DNA from 3 places in the Bartonella sp. LJL80 genome. Region 2 is predicted to be linked to each of the others. Evidence: predicted binding sites of a transcription regulator. Region 2 holds the regulator's gene; each other region holds the start of a gene.

Region 1 (6,573 bases), on a different contig from region 2:
CGGGCACTTTGACCATATCCGTTCGGGCCAAGGATGCAAAAGGTCTAACCGCGACCGACTTGGAAACTGCCTTGCAAAATGATCTTGCTACAGCAGTCAACAAAGTCAATTTGGTGGTCAAAAACCAGTAAGCAAAGACTTACGCCTTCAGAATGCCGCGATGAAAGCGGCATTCTGACAACCGCATAAACGACAGCTTTTGGTGAGAGTGAATTTCGATCTGATAGGGTCAGATCGAAGCTGCAATTCAATTTCTATACTGCGTTTTATTGATAGCCTTGGGATAAGAAAACGATCCTGTGAACCGTTTTTCCGACGGATGCGCTTCACACTTTTCGGAGAGAGCTTTAGAGTAAACCCGTTTTCGATTAAATCCTGGTTTTACTCTCACTCATCGTTTTATCGTATTCACGGCACGAAAAGTTATTCAACTTTTTCTGGAAACACTCAAAGGCGCGAATTCTACCACCACGATACAAAACCGTTACTGCTCAACATTGCATGACAGCGCCACTATGTGAAGCAATAGCCGTCGTTTCTACTGAATGCGAATGCCTTGCATTGTCCCCTCTATTTTTGTTATATAATTTTCAGGGTGTCCTTCAAACGAATTGACGGGCAGGTTATCAGTTGGTCGGGCCGCCAGCTCTTTGGAGCCTGCCTATGGAAAATTTGAAGTCCAACCATTTCCCTAATCGTGCCACTATTATCGCCGAGCGTGCTGTTTCAGCAGTGGAACGCTTTCTGCATATCGAAGCGATGAGCGGTCTTGTCTTGATAATTGCTGCGGCAGCGGCTCTTGTGATCGCCAACTCATCTTACGCATCACTCTATACACAATTCTGGCACATGCCTTTCGGTATCCAGATTGGCGCGTTTTCATTTTTTCGGGATTTGCATTTCTGGGTCAATGACGGTCTTATGACCGTATTTTTTCTCGTCGCCGGAATGGAAATCCGCCGTGAAATCCACGAAGGCGCCCTTTCCGATTTAAAGCAAGCTACGCTGCCTATTATCGCGGCAATCGGCGGCGTCTGCCTGCCTGCCCTCATTTATCTATTTCTTAATGTGGATGGGATGCGTGCCCATGGCTGGGCTGTTCCGACAGCAACTGATATTGCTTTTGCGGTGGGCATTTTAGCCCTTCTCGGCAAAGCTATCCCAGCGAACCTTAGGGTCATCCTGCTTTCTCTCGCCATTATCGACGATATTATTGCCGTACTCATCATTGCCGTTTTCTATTCCAACGGTCTTGAGTTTCACGGCGCGGCAATCGCTATTTTTGGTATTGTCGTTGTATTTTTCTTCCAATGGATAGGCATTGCATCGGCTTGGTTTTATATATTGCCAGCTGCCATCATCTGGTGGGGGCTTATGGTTCTTGGTGCCCATCCCTCACTCGCCGGCGTCATCCTTGGAATGATAACACCGGTCTTGGTGCCCCGCCACCGCCTGTCACCACTCGCACGTATCTCTTCCGCGCTTGAAACGTTGCAAAACGTGCAACAACACAATTCGCCTCGTCATATCACTGCGGCCTTGAAAGAGCTACGGCAAGGGCAACGCGACATGGTTCCACCGGTAACACGTATTCAAATGGCCCTTCACTCCTGGGTTGCTTTCGTCATTATGCCCATTTTTGCATTTGCCAATGCCGGTGTCAGCTTTTCCGGATTTGACCTCTTTGCTGATGGGGCTGCATGGATTGTATCTGGCGTTGCAGTCGGTCTGTTCATCGGCAAACCGGTCGGTATCTTACTGGCAAGTTTCATTGCTGTAAAAACCGGCCTTTGCCGTCTGCCCCCCCATGTCACTTGGTCTGGCTTGCTGCTTGCAGGCTTCCTTGCAGGTATCGGTTTCACTATGGCAATTTTCGTCGCTATGCTGGCATTCACCGATGCAAACCAGTTAAATGCAGCAAAAATCGGCGTTCTTGGTGGCTCTGGCTTATCCGCCCTAGCCGGGCTTGCCTATGGCCTTGTTTATCTTCAAATGGAAAAACCAAAAAATACGCCCAGCTGATCGACTATTGATTGCTCAGTTTTGATACAAGGCAATGTCACAATTGCCTTGATTGGCGTATTTTGGTCAAAAAATCATAATATTTTCGTGCAGCGATCTCACCATATTGCTTTTTTCGACAGGAACATATAGTGAACATTTATGGCGAAAACATTGAAAGAAAAACTGGCAATTCTTGCCGATGCGGCCAAATATGATGCTTCCTGCGCATCAAGCGGTTCCACGCGCGCGCCGCAGACCAATAAGGGGTTGGGGTCGACAGAAAATATGGGAATTTGCCATTCCTATACACCGGATGGCCGGTGCGTATCGCTTTTAAAAATTCTATTGACCAATTTTTGCATTTACGATTGTGCCTATTGCATCAATCGCTCGTCCAGTAATGTTGAGCGGGCGCGATTTACGACCGATGAAGTCATTTTTCTGACATTGGAATTTTATCGGCGAAATTATATTGAAGGTTTGTTTCTCTCATCAGGCATTATACGTTCGGCTGATGCCACCATGGAACAAATGGTTCGCATAGCGCGTGAATTGCGTTTGGTGCATCACTTTGGCGGTTACATCCATCTCAAAACCATTCCGGAAGCCAGTCCTGCTCTTATCGAAGAAGCAGGGCTTTATGCAGACCGGCTTTCTATCAATGTTGAACTTCCGACCGAGCAAGGCATTGCTGAACTTGCTCCGCAGAAAAAACCGCTGACCATAAGGCAAGCTATGGGCAATGTCCGGCTGCATATTGAAGATGCCAAAGATCCGACGTTGCAGACCAAAAAACGCAAAAAGTTCGCTCCGGCAGGTCAATCGACCCAAATGATTATTGGCGCAGACGCCACAAATGACGCGACGATTTTGCAATCGAGCGCGCGGCTTTACTCGGGCTATCAACTCAAACGTGTTTATTATTCAGCCTTTAGTCCGATACCTGATGCATCTAAAATCTTGCCGGTGAAAAAGCCGCCGCTTTTGCGAGAGCATCGTCTTTATCAGGCCGACTGGTTGTTTCGTTTCTATGGCTTTGAGATGAGCGAACTAACATCTGACGACAGCAACGGCATGCTTGATCTTGATTTCGATCCGAAATTATCATGGGCGCTTAAAAACAGGCATCTGTTTCCTGTCGACATTAATAGGGCCGAGCGGGAAATGTTGCTGCGTATTCCTGGATTGGGTGTGCGCAATGTCAAACGTATCCTTACTGCGCGTCGGTTCAAACGTCTGACATTTGAAGATTTGAAAGCTTTTCATTTGCCGATGCGCAAGATCAAGCCATTTATCGTAGTCGATCAATGGACGCCAGCAGGTATTTTAGATGCCGCTAACCTTATCGACCGGTTTCGTCCGCCGCCCGATCAACTTAGTCTATTTTGATATGAAGATTGTTTCCTTACAAAAACGGGCCGATTTCAATGAATGGCGCGATAATGCGCGCCAACTGCTGGAGCGGGATATACTGCCAGAACAGATTGACTGGAATTTATCCGCGCAATCAGCTCTATTCCACCAAGAGTCCCCGCCGGATACGCTAAGTAAACGTGGATCAATCGAAGTACCGCGGCGCTTTTTGTCCTTGGCGGAATTGGTGCTGTGTTACAGCAGTGAAGACACGCCTGCTTTACTCTATCGTTTGCTTTATCGGCTGCAGACCGACAAACAATTGCTACAAAAGCTTTATGACCGGGACGTATCTGATGCTTTATCCCGCGAAAAATCCGTTCGCCGTGACATCCATCACATGCATGCCTTTTTACGTTTCAAAGAATCACCGCGCGCTGGAGAGCGGCGCAATTTCACCGCTTGGTATGAACCAGACCATTTTATTGTAGAGCGGGCAGCCCCCTTTTTCTGCCGTCGGTTCAGCGACATGGATTGGCAAATCCTGACCCCCAAAGGCAGTTTGCGGTTCGAGCAGCAAAAGCTTACCATCGGGCCAGCAGTTGCTAACAAGCCAAACCAAAACGATGACGCGGAAGACCTTTGGAAAACCTATTTCAGCCATATCTTCAATCCCGCGCGGATGAAAATCCAAACCATGCAAAGTCATATGCCGAAGAAATTCTGGCATAACTTGCCTGAAACCGCGATGATCGGCACTATGATTGCCGGTGCTGAAACCCGTGTTAAAAAGATGCATGAACAACAGGCGATGCAACCGCCACTTTTCCACCAGCGTCTAGCAAAGCAGCCTGTTCAGGAAGATAATGACAGCAATAATGCTGACACGTTGCCAGTTCTCAACCAAAACATACAAAAATGTCAACGCTGCCCTTTGCACTGTTATGCGACCCAGGCAGTTTGTGGTGAAGGAAACGCCGCGGCAAAATTGATGGTGGTGGGCGAACAGCCGGGTGATCGGGAAGACTTGATCGGTCGACCATTTTCTGGACCGGCAGGCCAATTATTCAACCGTACATGTGAACAAGTGGGATTGGACCGCAGCAATATCTATCTGACTAATGCGGTCAAGCATTTCAAATATGAGATGCGGGGCAAAAGGCGTATGCATAAAACCGCCAACCGGTCTGAAATTCAGCATTGTCGCTGGTGGCTTTTACAAGAAATAGCGCTTGTTAAACCAAAACTCATCGTCACAATGGGAGCAACTGCACTTTTTTCTCTCACGGGTAACAATAAATCTTTGACCGAAATGCAAGGAAAAATAATCACCTCAGAAGAGTTACCGCCAATTCTTCCGACAATCCATCCCTCTTACCTTCTACGCCTGCAAGATAAAGTTTTGAGCAACAAACAAGAGGAAGCTTTTGCACGCGTGCTGAAATACGCGGTAGAAAACACCGGTTGATATTGCCGAGTCGATAGTCAATAAACCGCTCACAAACCGGTGATGCGTTTGTCATAAAATCCGGGAGCTGCCTTACAATACCTTCATAACAATCTGTTTTTATTTATTTTTTTCTTTATAACATTTCCGTGATCGATACATGAAAATGTGAATTGAGTTCGTCCCCCCGAAAGAGCAAATAAACACTTAAGAGAACGGAACATGTTTCCAACCTCGCAAGTTTTAGATGCAAGCTATTTCCTGGATAAGGAACGGCTGATAGAAATGGAGAGAATAAAATGAAAAAATTACTTTTGATTGCTGCTGCTGGTTTGTTGAGTGTTGGCAGCGCCTATGCCGGTAATGCATTTGGTGACGGATCGCCTGAAAACACATATGTTATCGGCACAGCTGCCCATTCAGGATTGAGCACACCGCTTACTGGAAATTCACGCGCTTATACACGCGCGAATGGTTTTGGTGGCGGATCGGTTGATAACCGTTATGTTCCGGGTCATGCCGCCAATTCAGGTTTATCAGTTCATAGCCTACCAAAAAGCGACATGTCGCATTTCGGCGACGGATCACCTGCTAACCAGCAGTAATCTATATTTAATTATTGCACAAAAGCCGACCTTTAAAGGTCGGCTTTTTTTGTATGCCAAATCAGGTAAGCGTATTTTGCAATACTTTTGGATAGGCTAGGCCGCATAACTTGGCTTGTGCTTACCTTTCCGATCTTTCGAGACAAGGGTATGGCGGAAAATGTCGACACAACGTCCCCAAGTGAAGTTTTCCAAAGCCTTGTCGGGGTCGATCCGTCCCTTTCCCAATGCTGCCATGGCTGCATATTGCAAGTCTTCAGATAAAACGCCTGCACCGTTCACGGCGATGATGTCGCTTGCACCCGGCACCGGATATCCGGCCACGGGAAGGCCACTGGCCATGGCCTCTAGCATGACAAGCCCGAATGTATCGGTTTTGGATGGAAAAACAAAAACATCCGAACCAGCGTAAATTTCAGCCAATTCCTTACCCTGTTTTTTCCCAAGAAACACCGCATCCGGTGCCATGGCTTCCAATCTGGATTTATCCGGTCCATCCCCAACAATAAGCTTTGTGCCCGGCAAATCGAGCTTCAGGAAAGCCTCGATATTTTTTTCTATTGCCAGCCTGCCAACGCTCAGAAATATAGGCTTGGGTAGCCCGAGGTCTATTTGTGGTTGGGGATGAAAAATAGCACGGTCTACGCCCCTGGTCCAAACGGTCAAATGTTGGAAACCACGCTCTTTCAAGATTGTCTCGATTGATTGGGTGGGCACCAAGGTCATTGCTGCGGCGTTATGAAATCTACGCAGCCAAGCGTAAGTTAGCCCAAGCGGAACCGGTAATCTTTCCGACAGATATTCGGGAAAGCGCGTGTGAAAACTGGTGGTAAAGCGCCAACCTTTTCGTTTGCAGATCCAGCGTGCCCAAAAACCCAGTGGCCCTTCCGTTGCAATGTGCACAGCATCGGCTTGTAATGCTTCCATACGCTTTGCCAGCGCAAAAGGTGATACAAGCGCCAAGCGAATTTCGGGATAGGTCGGACAGGGAAGCGACCGATAATCTTCCGGCGATATGATCGTTACTGAAACGTCGCGCTCGGCCAAACCTGCAACGAGATTTTCCAATGTCCGAACAACACCATTGACTTGCGGGTGCCAAGCATCGGTAACGATAATGACCCGCATTGGCCTATCCCCTACTCGCAAGCGCTACAACATTGC
Region 2 (6,573 bases):
AGCGATCTACAAAGGCACACCTGCTGAAGGGACGCCTATGGCACCGCCTCCACTTCCTCCCGTAGAAGAGGAACCGGAAGAAGAAACAATCGAAACGGTAGTCGATGAGATTGAAGAAGAAAGCCCAGCTGATAATAGCCAGCGCCGTCGCAGACGCCGTCGTGGAAAGCGCAGTGATCGGGACGACGATCAAAATCAGCGTGTAAACGCAACTGACGACGATCAGGGTGACGAAGATAGCCGACGCCGCAGAAGGCGTGGACGTCGGGGCGGCAGACGCAATCGCGATAGCGATTTCGATCGTCGTCGCATTCCTTACGCTGAACCTGTTGGTGAGTTTGCCGAACAAGCACTTGCAGAAATCAAGGCCGCACGTCGTCAACGCCGCGTTCCTGCTGCGGAGCCGGTTGGTTTTACTGGCAATGAAAATCCGAATAATGCCGTTAATCCTGTTGTTGCGGAACAGACAAGACAAGAAGAGACACAAACGGAATCGGTAAAACCCCAAGCACGTAGACAACGGAAAAAACGTGGAGAAAATAGTAAGGTTTCGTCCGCTGAAATTGATAGCAACGAAAAGAGTGATGACGTTGTTGCCGAATCAGTCGTTGAAAATGCCGAAACGGTAAAGCCAGTTCGCAAACGTGGACGAAAGCCTAAAGCGGAAAAACTGCCCGAAGCTGAAAGCATGAACGCAATCGCTTCTTCATCTATTACCGAAACTGAAAAGCCTGAAGCATCAGTGACAGCAGAAGAAAAGAAACCTGTCAAACGTACGCGTAAAAAAGCGGTGAAGGCGGAAGCGGTAGAAATAGCTGAAGAAGTTCAGATATCAAGCCCAAAAGAAGAGGTTATTGAGCCAAAACCCAGCCGTTCACGTCGTAAGGTGGTTACGAATACCGAACCTTCTGAGCCGGTTTTAACGTCCTCTGAAACCATAGAAGAGGAAAAGCCTAAGCGGGCTGGTTGGTGGCAACGAAAAGGCTTTTTCTAAGTTACTCGCAAACAACATTAAAATTTAAATTACAATTTACTGCCGTCGTGTAAAAAAAACATTTCCACGGCGGCATTTGTTTGGAACATACAATGCCGAATTTAGCGGCATTCCACGCTATCTTGATGGCCTGATCTCATAAATAGATAAGGCGAAAGAAATGGCGCTCACTTTGCGTGAAATTGAAACACAGTTAGCATCTGGTTTTGAAGCGCTTTCCCTTGACGAGCGCATGCTGAAGATTGAAAGCTTGGCAGGCTCTCAGGCCGTACTGACGACAAGCTTCGGCATTGAGGACCAACTCTTGACGCACCTCATTTCAAATCTTGGCCTCAATATTTGCCTTGTAACGCTGGATACTGGCAGATTATTCCCTGAGACTTATACACTTTGGCAGAAAACCGAAGAAAAATATGGCTGTCGCATTGCTGTTAAGTTTCCCGATCAAAATGACATAGAAGCACTCGTCGCTGATCAGGGGATCAACGGATTTTATTATGCATCCGAAATGCGCAAGAACTGCTGCAACATAAGAAAAGTTAAGCCGTTAAAACATGTTTTATCGGGTGCAAAGGTTTGGGTAACCGGATTACGCCGCGATCAGTCTGAGATAAGGAACGCATCGGATTTTGTCTCCTTCGATGCAGAGCACAATCTTATAAAAATCAATCCGCTCTTTGATTGGAAAAGGGATGATATCAAGCGATATACAGATGCACATACCATTCCCGTCAATACACTTCATCAAAAAGGCTTTTTATCCATAGGTTGTGCGCCCTGCACACGTGCGGTTGAAACTGGAGAGCTTGAGCGTGCGGGTCGCTGGTGGTGGGAGAGTGAAAGCCAGAAGGAATGTGGTTTGCATGTGAAACATGGACCAAACAGTGTCATCGATCACACGAAGACACTTCCTCGTAATTCTGGAGCGCAACGATGACGTCGAAGCCGCACCTTCTGAGGCTTGAAGCGGAATCGATTTTCATTTTACGTGAAGTTGTCGCGACGGCAGAAAATCCGGTAATGCTCTACTCGATTGGCAAAGATTCAGCGGTTATGCTGCATCTCGCGATGAAGGCATTTGCTCCTGGAAAGCCCCCCTTCCCTCTACTTCATGTCGACACGGGTTGGAAATTCAAGGAAATGATAGCTTTTCGAGACAGGGAGATCGAAAGGCTTGGATTGAACCTTATCATACACAGAAACGAAGAAGGTATCGCACAGAATATCAATCCTTTTGATTCCGGTTCCCGTATGCATACTGACATTATGAAAACTGCGGCGCTGAAACAGGCACTTGATAAATACTGTTTCGATGCGGCCTTTGGCGGAGCGCGTCGTGACGAAGAAAAAAGTCGCGCTAAAGAGCGTTTTTTTTCGTTACGTTCCAAAGAGCATCGGTGGGATCCAAAGTTTCAGCGACCCGAGCCTTGGAATCTTTTCAATACGAGGAAAAACCCAGGAGAGAGCTTTCGCGTCTTCCCTCTATCAAACTGGACTGAAAGTGACATCTGGGAATATATCGAAAGTGAGAAAATTCCTGTTGTACCGCTTTATTTTGCAGCCATTCGGCCAATTGTTGAGCGTGAGGGAATGCTAATCATGCGTGATGATGAACGTATGATTCTCAGACCGGGCGAACAACTTCAATCATTGAGCGTACGCTTCCGAACGTTAGGTTGTTATCCTTTAACCGGTGCAGTGAAATCCTTCGCATCCGATCTCCCCTCAATTCGCGCGGAGATGCTGCTTTCCCGTATATCTGAAAGGCAAGGAAGGGCCATTGACAAGGATGGCGGAGCTTCGATGGAAGAGAAAAAACAAGAAGGTTATTTCTGATGAGCTTGGCAATGCAACCCGCAAGTCTATCCGCAGCGCCCGATGAAGACAATGGACCTATAGAACAGGAGAACACTCTGTTACGTTTCTTAACATGTGGGTCTGTCGATGATGGTAAGTCAACGCTAATAGGCCGTCTTCTTTATGACACTGGCTCCATCTATGACGACCAACAAGCGAGCCTCGAGAGCGATTCAAAGAAATTTGGTACAACGGGGGACGATATTGATTTTGCATTGTTGGTAGACGGTCTGGCTGCAGAGCGCGAGCAAGGTATCACAATAGATGTCGCTTATCGTTATTTTTCATCGACAAAGCGTTCCTATATCATTGCAGATACGCCGGGACATGAACAATATACACGCAATATGGCCACGGGTGCCTCTCAAGCCGATCTTGCAATCATTCTAATCGATGCACGTAAGGGCGTCCTTCCGCAAACGCGCCGCCACGCCTTCATCACATCATTGGTGGGGATACGCTCCGTGATTGTTGCCGTTAACAAAATGGACCTCGTGAGCTACGACGAAATTCGGTTCAAAAGCATCGTTGACGAATTTTCAACGCTCCTACCCGCCCTATCTTTTGAGCAGATCGTATTCATCCCGTTAAGTGCGAAACTGGGAGACAATTTAGCAAATAAATCAGAAAATTTAAGCTGGTATGACGGATTAACACTGCTCGACTATCTTGATACCGTTTCGATAAAAAATAATGATACGACCAACAAGCCATTTCGTTTGCCAGTCCAGTGGGTCAATCGACCCAATCTGGACTTCCGCGGCTTCAGCGGAACTATTGGAACCGGAAAGGTTAAAAGCGGACACGAAGTTATCTCCCTACCGAGTGGAGCGCGGTCAGTCATTAAAGATATATTCGGAAGCGATGGCAAAGTCACAGAAGCTGCCAGCGGCGATGCCGTAACTGTCACCTTAACAAGCGAGATAGATGTATCGCGTGGAGATGTTTTGGTATCTGCAACAGATACCATAAATGCCTCTCGGAGCTTTTGCACCGACATTTTATGGATGCGACCTATACAGCTTTCACTAAAAGACCGCTTTTTATTGCGTATAGGCACAGCTACAACGCCAATGAAAATAATTTCACTCGATTATAAAACTGATATCCATAGCTATCAAAAGATTTTTGACAGTACACTGACGATGAATGAAATCGGCAGGCTAACGATCAATACAGAAAAGCCTATAGTCGCATCAAATTATCAAGATGACAAAACCCTGGGCGCTTTCATACTGATTGATCCCTATACAAACGAAACCGTCGCGTTAGGAACAGTAGCTTCTGTAAACGACTTACCAGAAGCTAATGACAAGAAACTAAAAAATTCTGATAAGGCTATCGTCAAAGAAGCGATAGAGCTCTGGATTCATCCCTTGAGCAATCAAAACGTTACTTCAATACTGTTTGGTCGGCTTTTGGCAGCGATACTCTTCGGCCTTATCATTTACCATCTCACAACATCTTTTATTGGGACATTATTCGTCATCGCGCTTGATTTCGTGTTGCGCCCATTTGTCTACCAAATAGCGAACAGACCGGACAAAACGCGCGTGCAAGGACTGCAAGACGGAGCCGGCATCTAGGCCTGACGTTACCCTGTTGATAGTTACACGATAAACACACTTCTTCTCGTCTGAAAACACTTGTAGAACAATTAATGAACATATAGAGTATGTTCTGGTTTTGTTTCTATTTTGATTCGTTGATTGGAAGGCTGTATGCTTACGCGCAAACAATATGAACTTTTATTGTTCATCCACGACCGCCTTAAAGAAAGCGGCATCCCACCTTCATTTGACGAAATGAAAGAAGCTTTGGATCTATCTTCCAAATCCGGCATTCATCGATTGATAACTGCATTGGAAGAACGCGGTTTTATCCGTCGGCTTCCCAATCGTGCGCGTGCATTGGAAGTTGTCCGGCTTCCCGATACCATTGCTCCTGGCCTCACAACAACGCGTAAATTTTCGCCGAGTGTGATAGAAGGAACAAAAGGACAGACATTGAAAAATGTCATGCCGCAAACACCTTCTTCAGCAAATGATATGGCTGTTGCGAATGTCAATGTTCCTGTTATGGGGCGTATTGCAGCTGGTGTTCCGATCTCTGCAATTCAGCAACAGACCAATATGTTATCGCTTCCGCCGGATATGATTGGTGTTGGAGAACATTATGCGCTTGAAGTGAAAGGTGATTCTATGATTGAAGCCGGTATTTTTGACGGCGATACCGTGATCATCAAACGTGGAGATACCGCCAATCCGGGCGAGATCGTCGTAGCGCTTGTTGACGATGAAGAAGCAACATTGAAGCGCTATCGTCGTAAAGGAGCTTCGGTTGCCTTGGAAGCTGCAAATCCTGCATATGAAACGCGTATTTTCGGGCCAGATCGCATCAGGTTGCAGGGCCGGCTTGTCGGCCTTATCCGACGTTATTAAAAGGCTTTTGGAAACCGTTTATCGCAATTTAAAAGCTTTCACGTTGTTAGACGCGAAAGTTTAGGAGAGCGGTTTTCGGTAGCAAACTTAACAACTTCATGTTATTCGCGCTTTTGTTAAAAAGTCGAAAAACGAGCAATATACCGCATGTCATAAAATATCTGGTCTACTACCAAGGTTTGACTTAAGGTTTTTCGGCCAATTTATAATCTCGGCAATGGATACAAGGTTGTCCATCCATATTGTTTTTGGGAATAAGTATGTCTGCGCCACGTATTAGCTTTGTATCGCTTGGTTGTCCTAAAGCGCTTGTGGATTCTGAGCGTATAATAACAAGCTTGCGTGCTGAAGGGTATGAAATTGCTCGCAAGCATGAGGGAGCAGATCTTGTAATCGTAAATACTTGCGGCTTTCTGGATTCTGCCCGTGATGAGTCTCTTGCTAATATTGGCGATGCTATTAAGGAAAACGGTAAGGTCATTGTTACGGGATGCTTGGGTGCTGAGCCCGATGTCATACGCAAAGCGCATCCTAACGTTCTCGCTATTACGGGACCTCAAGCCTATGAAAGTGTTATGGAGGCTGTTCACGAGGCAGCGCCTCCGGCACATGACCCGTTTGTAGATCTCGTTCCCCCGCAAGGTATTCGCCTGACGCCTCGCCATTATGCCTACCTGAAGATTTCAGAAGGATGTTCTAATAGGTGTAGTTTTTGCATTATACCGGCTCTGCGTGGCGATTTAGTCTCGCGCCCTGCAGCCGATGTTTTGCGTGAAGCTGAAAAGCTCGTCAATGCTGGTGTTAAAGAGCTTCTGGTTATTTCTCAAGATACCAGTGCTTATGGCGTTGATCTGAAATATAGTGAAAGCCCGTGGAAAGATCGACAAGTTCGGGCAAAGTTCCTTGATCTATCGAAAGAGCTCGGTGACATGGGGATTTGGGTGCGAATGCATTACGTTTACCCCTACCCCCACGTGGATGATGTTATTGAGTTGATGGCGGAAGGAAAAATTCTACCCTATTTGGATATTCCCTTTCAACATGCTTCGTCAAACGTATTGAAACATATGAAGCGTCCAGCCCATTTGGAAAAAACAAGTCGGCGCATCGAAAAATGGCGCGAAATTTGTCCTGATTTAGCGTTACGATCAACCTTCATTGTCGGCTTTCCTGGGGAGACTGAAGAAGACTTTCAGATACTTCTGGACTGGTTGGCTGAAGCGAAAATCGAGCGTGCAGGTTGCTTCAAATATGAGCCAGTTCATGGCGCTGCCGCAAATG
Region 3 (6,573 bases), on a different contig from region 2:
CTTCTGGCTGATGCCGATTGTTTCCATAGTTTGCGTATTGAACGGCGTAATGCCTTATGGGCAGTGCGCCGCCTGCCTGACGATGCTGCACTGCCTTTGTTTGAAGCGGCAAAGCAATCAGAAATGGCGCGTGAAAAACGCCTGCTCTTGTCGCCGATGAAACTGGGTGAACATGTTATCAATGATTATGAAATGACCCGCCTTTCCCTTAAGGCCCACCCGATGAGCTTTTTGCGGGAAGCATTGAAAAAGCAGGGCATCATACCCTGTCAGGATGCGATGGAGGTTGCCGGAGGCGCTGTCGCTGCCATTGCCGGCATTGTAACGGTGCGCCAAAGACCCGGCAGCGCCAAAGGTGTTGTATTTCTCACGATGGAAGATGAAAGCGGCATTGCCAATATCGTGGTTTGGCCGAAAATCATGGCGCGGTTTCGCCGCGAGGTCATGGGCGGAAAAATGCTATGGGTCACCGGTAAGGTTCAACGCGATATATCCGGCGTAACACACCTTGTTGCAGCAGAAATTGAAGATAGAAGCATGGATTTACTGTCGTTAAGCGACATGCCGGAGCGTTTTGGGCCAACAGCATCGGAACCGATGGCACAACATCCACGTCAATTCCGTGCTATTCCGAAATCACGCGACTTCCATTAAGAGTTTGGCGCCCAGCCGGTTGAGACCCACCAACCATGTTTGAAATCTCAGGCGATAAAAATAACGGGATGCCTGTTTCGTTTGGCGCTGTCACCGTTTTGGAAAATGCCATGGCAATTTATAACAATGCCGATATTGGATAACCAAAGCGGCGCAACCCAGAGCCATTCCCCAAAAGTGTGAAGCGCATCCGCAGGAGAATTGATTCATTGGATCAATTCATTATTCCACTCCTATCGGATGAGTTGCGGTAAAACAGAGAGTTAGATGAAATTGATGGTTCAACATTAAAAATGTTTTGCTCGAGGCACATCAAATACTTTGAGAGGCGGTCAATCGGCTTATCTACGGGCTTACATCATTTTGGTGGTATTAAATGGATGGTAACCCATGGGCAAAAACGTTCCCCATGCTTTCCGTAAGGTTGCCACTATAGCTTTGGTAGATGTGATAAAATAGCTCTGCATTGAAGCGCGACATGAGAAATCAATCGCCAACCAAGCCAATAAAAAATGACTGCCAACAGCATGAAGCGGCAGGATTTACCTTATGAAATAGCTAAGCCAGACTATTGTTCTGCACTTTATTTTTGTTATCATGCCATTGAAAGGGTTGGGCAGAAATTTCCTATAAATGCATCGGAAAACCTTGACGGTGAAAACCACGCTGCCTGCATTTTTCTCTTATTCAGATAAGATTTTTGCGCCAACCAAGCCGTTCTTAAATGGTCACCGCCCACTTGCCTTGTATTTCAGAGTGTCTTTTGTTCATGTGCGGGGTTCAAGCTATATTAGGCGACAGCGGCAAGACGCTCATTGCCTAGCCGGTAAGAAATCGCCTCTGCAAGATGGTGTCTGGTGAGGCGTTGCGAGCCATCAAGGTCGGCAATCGTCCGAGCTACCTTCAAAACCCGATGATAGGCACGGGCGGATAACCGCATTTTTTCGCTGACATCGCGCAACAACGCCGTTGCACCAGCATCGGGAATGGCAATTTGCTCGATCAGGCTTGCCGGACAGTCGCCATTGGCACGGATATGGGGTGCGCCTAAACGGGCAAATCGTTCGGCCTGTAATAGACGCGCCTTTACAATGCGTGCGGCAACAACGTGGCTCGGCTCTGATTTGGCCGGTTGCATCAGGTCTAAAGCAGATAAAGCCGGCACTTCGATACGCAGGTCAATACGGTCGAGTAACGGGCCGGAAATACGTGCCTGATAATCAGCCTGACAGCGCGGGCCGCGGGCGCAGACATGGCCGGGTTCGCCCGCCATGCCGCAGCGGCAAGGATTCATCGCGGCGACGAGCTGGATACGGGCTGGATAGCTGACATGATGGTTGGCACGGGCAACCACACATTCCCCACTTTCCAAGGGTTGGCGCAATGAATCGAGAACCTGCGGTGAAAATTCTGGAAATTCATCAAGGAACAGCACACCATTATGCGCCAAGGACACCTCGCCCGGGCGGGCTTTTATGCCACCTCCCACCATAGCGGCCATCGATGCGGAATGGTGAGGCGACCGAAAAGGACGATGGACGGATACAGAACCATTGGTGGTTTCGCCAGCAATCGATGCAATCAGCGAGACATCCAGCAATTCACGCGCATCCAATGGAGGCAAGATAGAAGGCAGACGTTGCGCCAACATGGATTTTCCCGCCCCCGGAGGGCCAACAAATAACAGGTTGTGGCGACCGGCAGCGGCAACTTCCAATGCCCGTTTTGCCGCTTCTTGTCCTTTAATGTCGGCAAGGTCTGGCAGATTGTCCTGTATGACATATTGGCGGGGTTGTGGACGGGAAAGAATTTGCGCACCTTTAAAGTGGTTGACCAGAGCCAATAATCCCGATGGTGCCAGTATTTCGATGTCAGAACCGGCCCAAGCAGCTTCAGCACCGCATTTTTCAGGACAGATCAAGCCTTTGCCTAAAGCGACAGCGGTCATCGCTGCAGGCAGGACACCGCTGACAGGCGCAATAGAACCGTCAAGGGACAATTCACCCATAACAACATAGTCTTGCGCGACTTCCGGTGGCAAAAGCCCCATAGCGACCATAAGACCAACCGCAATTGGCAGGTCATAATGGGAGCCTTCCTTTGGCAGATCGGCAGGCGCTAGGTTGATGGTAACCCGCTTGACCGGCATGGAAAGACCGCAGGCGTGCAATGCTGCCTGTACCCTTTCACGGCTTTCGGCAACAGCTTTGTCGGCAAGGCCAACAATAGACATTCCCATTTTTCCGGGGGCAATCATCACCTGCACATCCACCGGTAAAGCATCAACACCGCTAAAGGCGACTGTCGTTATACGTGCAACCATGATGCTATTCCCTTTAAAAGTGTCCCAAATTGATACAACCATAGATTTCATAACAAATCAAGAACAATACGTGAACATTTTTGTGTCTTTTGCGTCACGCATAGCAGCTATGCGCCGCTAAAGTTGTGCGGTTTAACACTTCTTTGACAAAGATCATGCAAATTCAGCCGGCGCGGTGTAGGCATGAAAAGTCTGTTATGGTAACAAGGACAAACTTTGAAACCCTGCAAGGCGCGGCGGTTTTGCGTAAAATCGGCAGTATTGCGGGGCTGCCTATTATGCGTGTCGGTGCCGTCTCATATGTAGAGTAAAACGTTTAAGAGTACCTGTTTTGATTATATGTCGGGCAAAATCTTGGTTGAAAGCGGGAAGCGCGATAGCGTTGCTTGCCGGTTTTTCGCTTGTTTTTGTCCCACCGCAAAAGGCAGGCGCATTCGAACTTTTCGGCGTGCATCTTTGGGGCAAGAAAAAACAGGATGATGCCGCGGCCGATGTGATCGGCGAACCTAAATATTACACAGTCGATGTCGTTGCCGCACCGGGCGCACCCGAGGATGGTGTCAAGACGGTCAAAGCGGCCTCATCGCTGGTTGGCGATCATGAAAAACCCGCTTCGGGCTCTGCCGGACTGCTTGCAAAGGCCCGTGGAGATTATCGAAAGATACTGGCAGCCCTTTACGCTGAAGGGCGCTATGGCGGTGTTATCAGCATCACCGTGAATGGTCAGGAGGCGGCAGATTTACGCCCCGACACCGAGCTTCCGGAAAAATCTTCTATTGTCATTACGATTGATACCGGCCCTGAATATCATTTTGGCACGGCCAGCGTGCACGAGCTCGCACCGCCCACCGATAACAAAAAAGACAAAGTTCCTTTGCCACAGGATTCCGGCTATGCCGCGGGCGACGTGGCCAAATCCGGCACCGTATTCAAAGCCGAACAGCTTGCGGTTGAAGGTTGGCGCCAGCAGGGCTACGCCAAGGCAACAGTGAAAGGGCGCGACGTTGTGGCCGATCATGCCACACGCATTGTTGATGCCAATATTCAGGTGGAGCCAGGGCAAAAAGCGCATTATGGCCCGCTGACGGTGCGCAATGTGACAAAAAAGCCGCGTATGGATTCGGCGTATGTTGCTTGGATGACCGGCATCAAAGAAGGCGAAGAATACGACCCCGATGATATCAGCAAAGCCAATAAGCGGCTTGCGCGTCTTGATGTTTTCCGTGCCGCGAATGTTCGCGAAGCTGATAAGATCAACCCCGACGGCAGTCTGCCGCTGAATCTGGTGGTTCAGGAGCGCCCGCCACGGCGTTTTGGCGTTGGTGGCAGCTATTCGACGCTTGATGGGGCCGGCCTGGAAGCCTACTGGATGCACCGCAATCTGTTCGGCCACGCAGAACGCTTACGGTTTGATGCCCGTATCAGTGGTATCGGTGGCAGTCAGGATGATTCATATAATCCGAAGAATTTCAGTTATCTTTTGGGCACCACCTTTACTCGGCCGGGTGTGATAACGCCTGACACCGATTTTGTTGCCGGTTTGAAGGCGCAACGTGAAGTGCTGGACAACTATACAACGACGGGTGTCAGCGGCCAGCTCGGCCTGACACACATATTCAATGATGAACTGTCGGGGCGGGCTTATTTCAACGTGGCACAGACCAAGTCCGAAGATGACTATTTCGGCAGCCGCGATTTTACGACAATCGGCCTTCTCGGTGGTTTGCTCTATGACAGCCGCGATGACAAGGCAAACGCCAAGCATGGGCTTTATGGCGAGGTTGTGCTGGAGCCTGTCTATGAAGCGCAATACGGCAATTTCATCGGCAAGATGACGGTTGAGGGCCGGTCTTATTTCGCCCTCGATTCAAAAGACCGCTACGTAATTGCAACCCGTGCAAAAGTAGGCACAATCACTGGCGCGGAGGCCAAAGAACTGCCTTCCGATATGCTGTTCTTTGCCGGCGGTGGCGGTTCGGTTCGCGGCTATGGCTACCGCAATATCGGTATCAAGACAGAAACCGGCGACACGATTGGCGGTCGCTCGCTGGTTGAGGGCTCAGCCGAATTGCGCACAATGGTAACGGATACGATTGGTGTTGTCGGCTTTATTGATGCCGGCGTTGTGGGAGAGGATTCCTATCCCGATTTTTCCGAGAATACAAAACTTGGCGCCGGTATCGGCGGCCGCTATATGACGGGGCTTGGCCCTTTGCGTTTCGATGTTGCCGTGCCGCTTGATCGCGCCAGCGGCGATCCGGATCTCGGTTTTTATATCGGTATAGGGCAGGCGTTCTAATGATGAGAATTTCGCACATTTCCGCTATTGTCTTTGGTCTTTTCATGTTGCTTTGCAGCAGCTTTGTCCATGCCCAGAACACGCCCGCAGCGCAGGAAACTCAGGCTGATGAAGATAAGTCATGGGTGCTGTCATTTATTGAACGAACGATTTCGGCCCCAAACCGGCAAATCAAGATATCCAATATTCAGGGTGCTTTGTCATCCAGCGCAACGATCGGCTCTATTACCGTTGGCGACCGTAATGGCGTATGGCTGAAAATCACCAATGCCAAGATGGATTGGAGCCGTCTGGCTTTGCTGCGCGGGCAGATTTCCATAGACCAGCTATCGGCAGAGCGGATTGACGTTTTACGCAAACCTTTGCCATCCACATCCGCTCCTTCGCCGGAATCGCGCAGCTTTGCCATTCCCGAACTACCCGTCGCGGTAAATGTCAAATCAATCGATGCCAAGACAGTCGCTTTCGGGCCAGAGCTTTTCGGGCTGCAATCGCAGGTCTCTCTCAAGGGCGCTTTGTCGCTTGCCGATGGTGATTTGGAAACAAAGCTCGTCATGCAGCGTCTCGATGCGGCCGGTAGCTTTGATATTTTTACCGATATTTCGAATAAAAAACGCAAGGCCAAAATTGATATCAAAATTTCCGAACCGGAAAACGGTATTATTGCCAATGTGCTGAAGATCGAAAATCGCCCGCCGGTCGCTTTGACAGTGAAAGGCGATGGCAGCCTTGATAACCTTGTTGTCACGCTTGCCATGCAGGCGGGTGTGCAGCCGGTTTTAAACGGCACGTTGAAGCTTTTGGGTACGGAGCAGGGGCAAACAATCTCAGCTGATCTCTCCGGCCCGATTTCGATGTTGATGCCTGGAGAATACCAACCGTTTTTTGGTTCTGACACCTCTTTGAAATTGAATGCCTTGTCTAAAAAAGATGGTGGCTTGCGTCTTGAGACGCTGGCAATCAATGGTGCTGCCATCCATGTCAGCGCCAGTGGTGAAACGCTGGCCGATGGTTTTCTTCGCCGGTTGCAAGTCAATGCCGAAATCGCATCGGCCAACGGCGGTACGCTCATTCTGCCCGTTGCTGGTGGCAAAACAAGCGCGAATAAAATCGCCTTGAATGTTGATTATGGCACGAACAATGCGCCGATGTGGAGCGGTCAATTCGTCGTCAATAATTTTGCCAACGAGAATTTCCACGCTCATGACATCACTTTTGATATGGGCGGTGACAGTGAAAATCTGGATGATGCCGCAACGCGCCATGTGGGCGTGCAAGTGACCGGCGGTATTAATGG

Evidence for each region. Region 2 encodes LexA, which represses DNA repair genes until DNA is damaged. Its sites were predicted from a motif close to TGTTCNNNNTGTGTTCNG; they were not measured.
Region 1: ACYSNS_RS04870 (putative DNA modification/repair radical SAM protein) is a predicted target of LexA. The motif match lies at 2,143-2,160, and genes of this name have one in related genera.
Region 3: ACYSNS_RS03145 (YifB family Mg chelatase-like AAA ATPase) is a predicted target of LexA. The motif match lies at 3,026-3,043, and genes of this name have one in related genera.

The regions. Positions count from the first base shown of each region.
Region 1 covers NZ_JBTXLM010000002.1:132,355-138,927, reverse strand. The annotation lists gene ACYSNS_RS04880 (hypothetical protein) at 1-131, shown strand, start outside; gene nhaA (Na+/H+ antiporter NhaA) at 664-2,022, shown strand; gene ACYSNS_RS04870 (putative DNA modification/repair radical SAM protein) at 2,164-3,393, shown strand; gene ACYSNS_RS04865 (UdgX family uracil-DNA binding protein) at 3,335-4,825, shown strand; gene ACYSNS_RS04860 (hypothetical protein) at 5,104-5,409, shown strand; gene ACYSNS_RS04855 (glycosyltransferase family 4 protein) at 5,506-6,537, opposite strand; gene ACYSNS_RS04850 (UDP-2,3-diacylglucosamine diphosphatase) at 6,542-6,573, opposite strand, start outside.
Region 2 covers NZ_JBTXLM010000004.1:220,444-227,016, reverse strand. The annotation lists gene ACYSNS_RS07885 (Rne/Rng family ribonuclease) at 1-994, shown strand, start outside; gene ACYSNS_RS07880 (phosphoadenylyl-sulfate reductase) at 1,155-1,931, shown strand; gene cysD (sulfate adenylyltransferase subunit CysD) at 1,928-2,830, shown strand; gene cysN (sulfate adenylyltransferase subunit CysN) at 2,830-4,437, shown strand; gene lexA (transcriptional repressor LexA) at 4,573-5,292, shown strand; gene rimO (30S ribosomal protein S12 methylthiotransferase RimO) at 5,553-6,573, shown strand, end outside.
Region 3 covers NZ_JBTXLM010000001.1:691,984-698,556, forward strand. The annotation lists gene ACYSNS_RS03140 (error-prone DNA polymerase) at 1-654, shown strand, start outside; gene ACYSNS_RS03145 (YifB family Mg chelatase-like AAA ATPase) at 1,445-2,977, opposite strand; gene ACYSNS_RS03150 (autotransporter assembly complex protein TamA) at 3,312-5,276, shown strand; gene ACYSNS_RS03155 (translocation/assembly module TamB domain-containing protein) at 5,276-6,573, shown strand, end outside.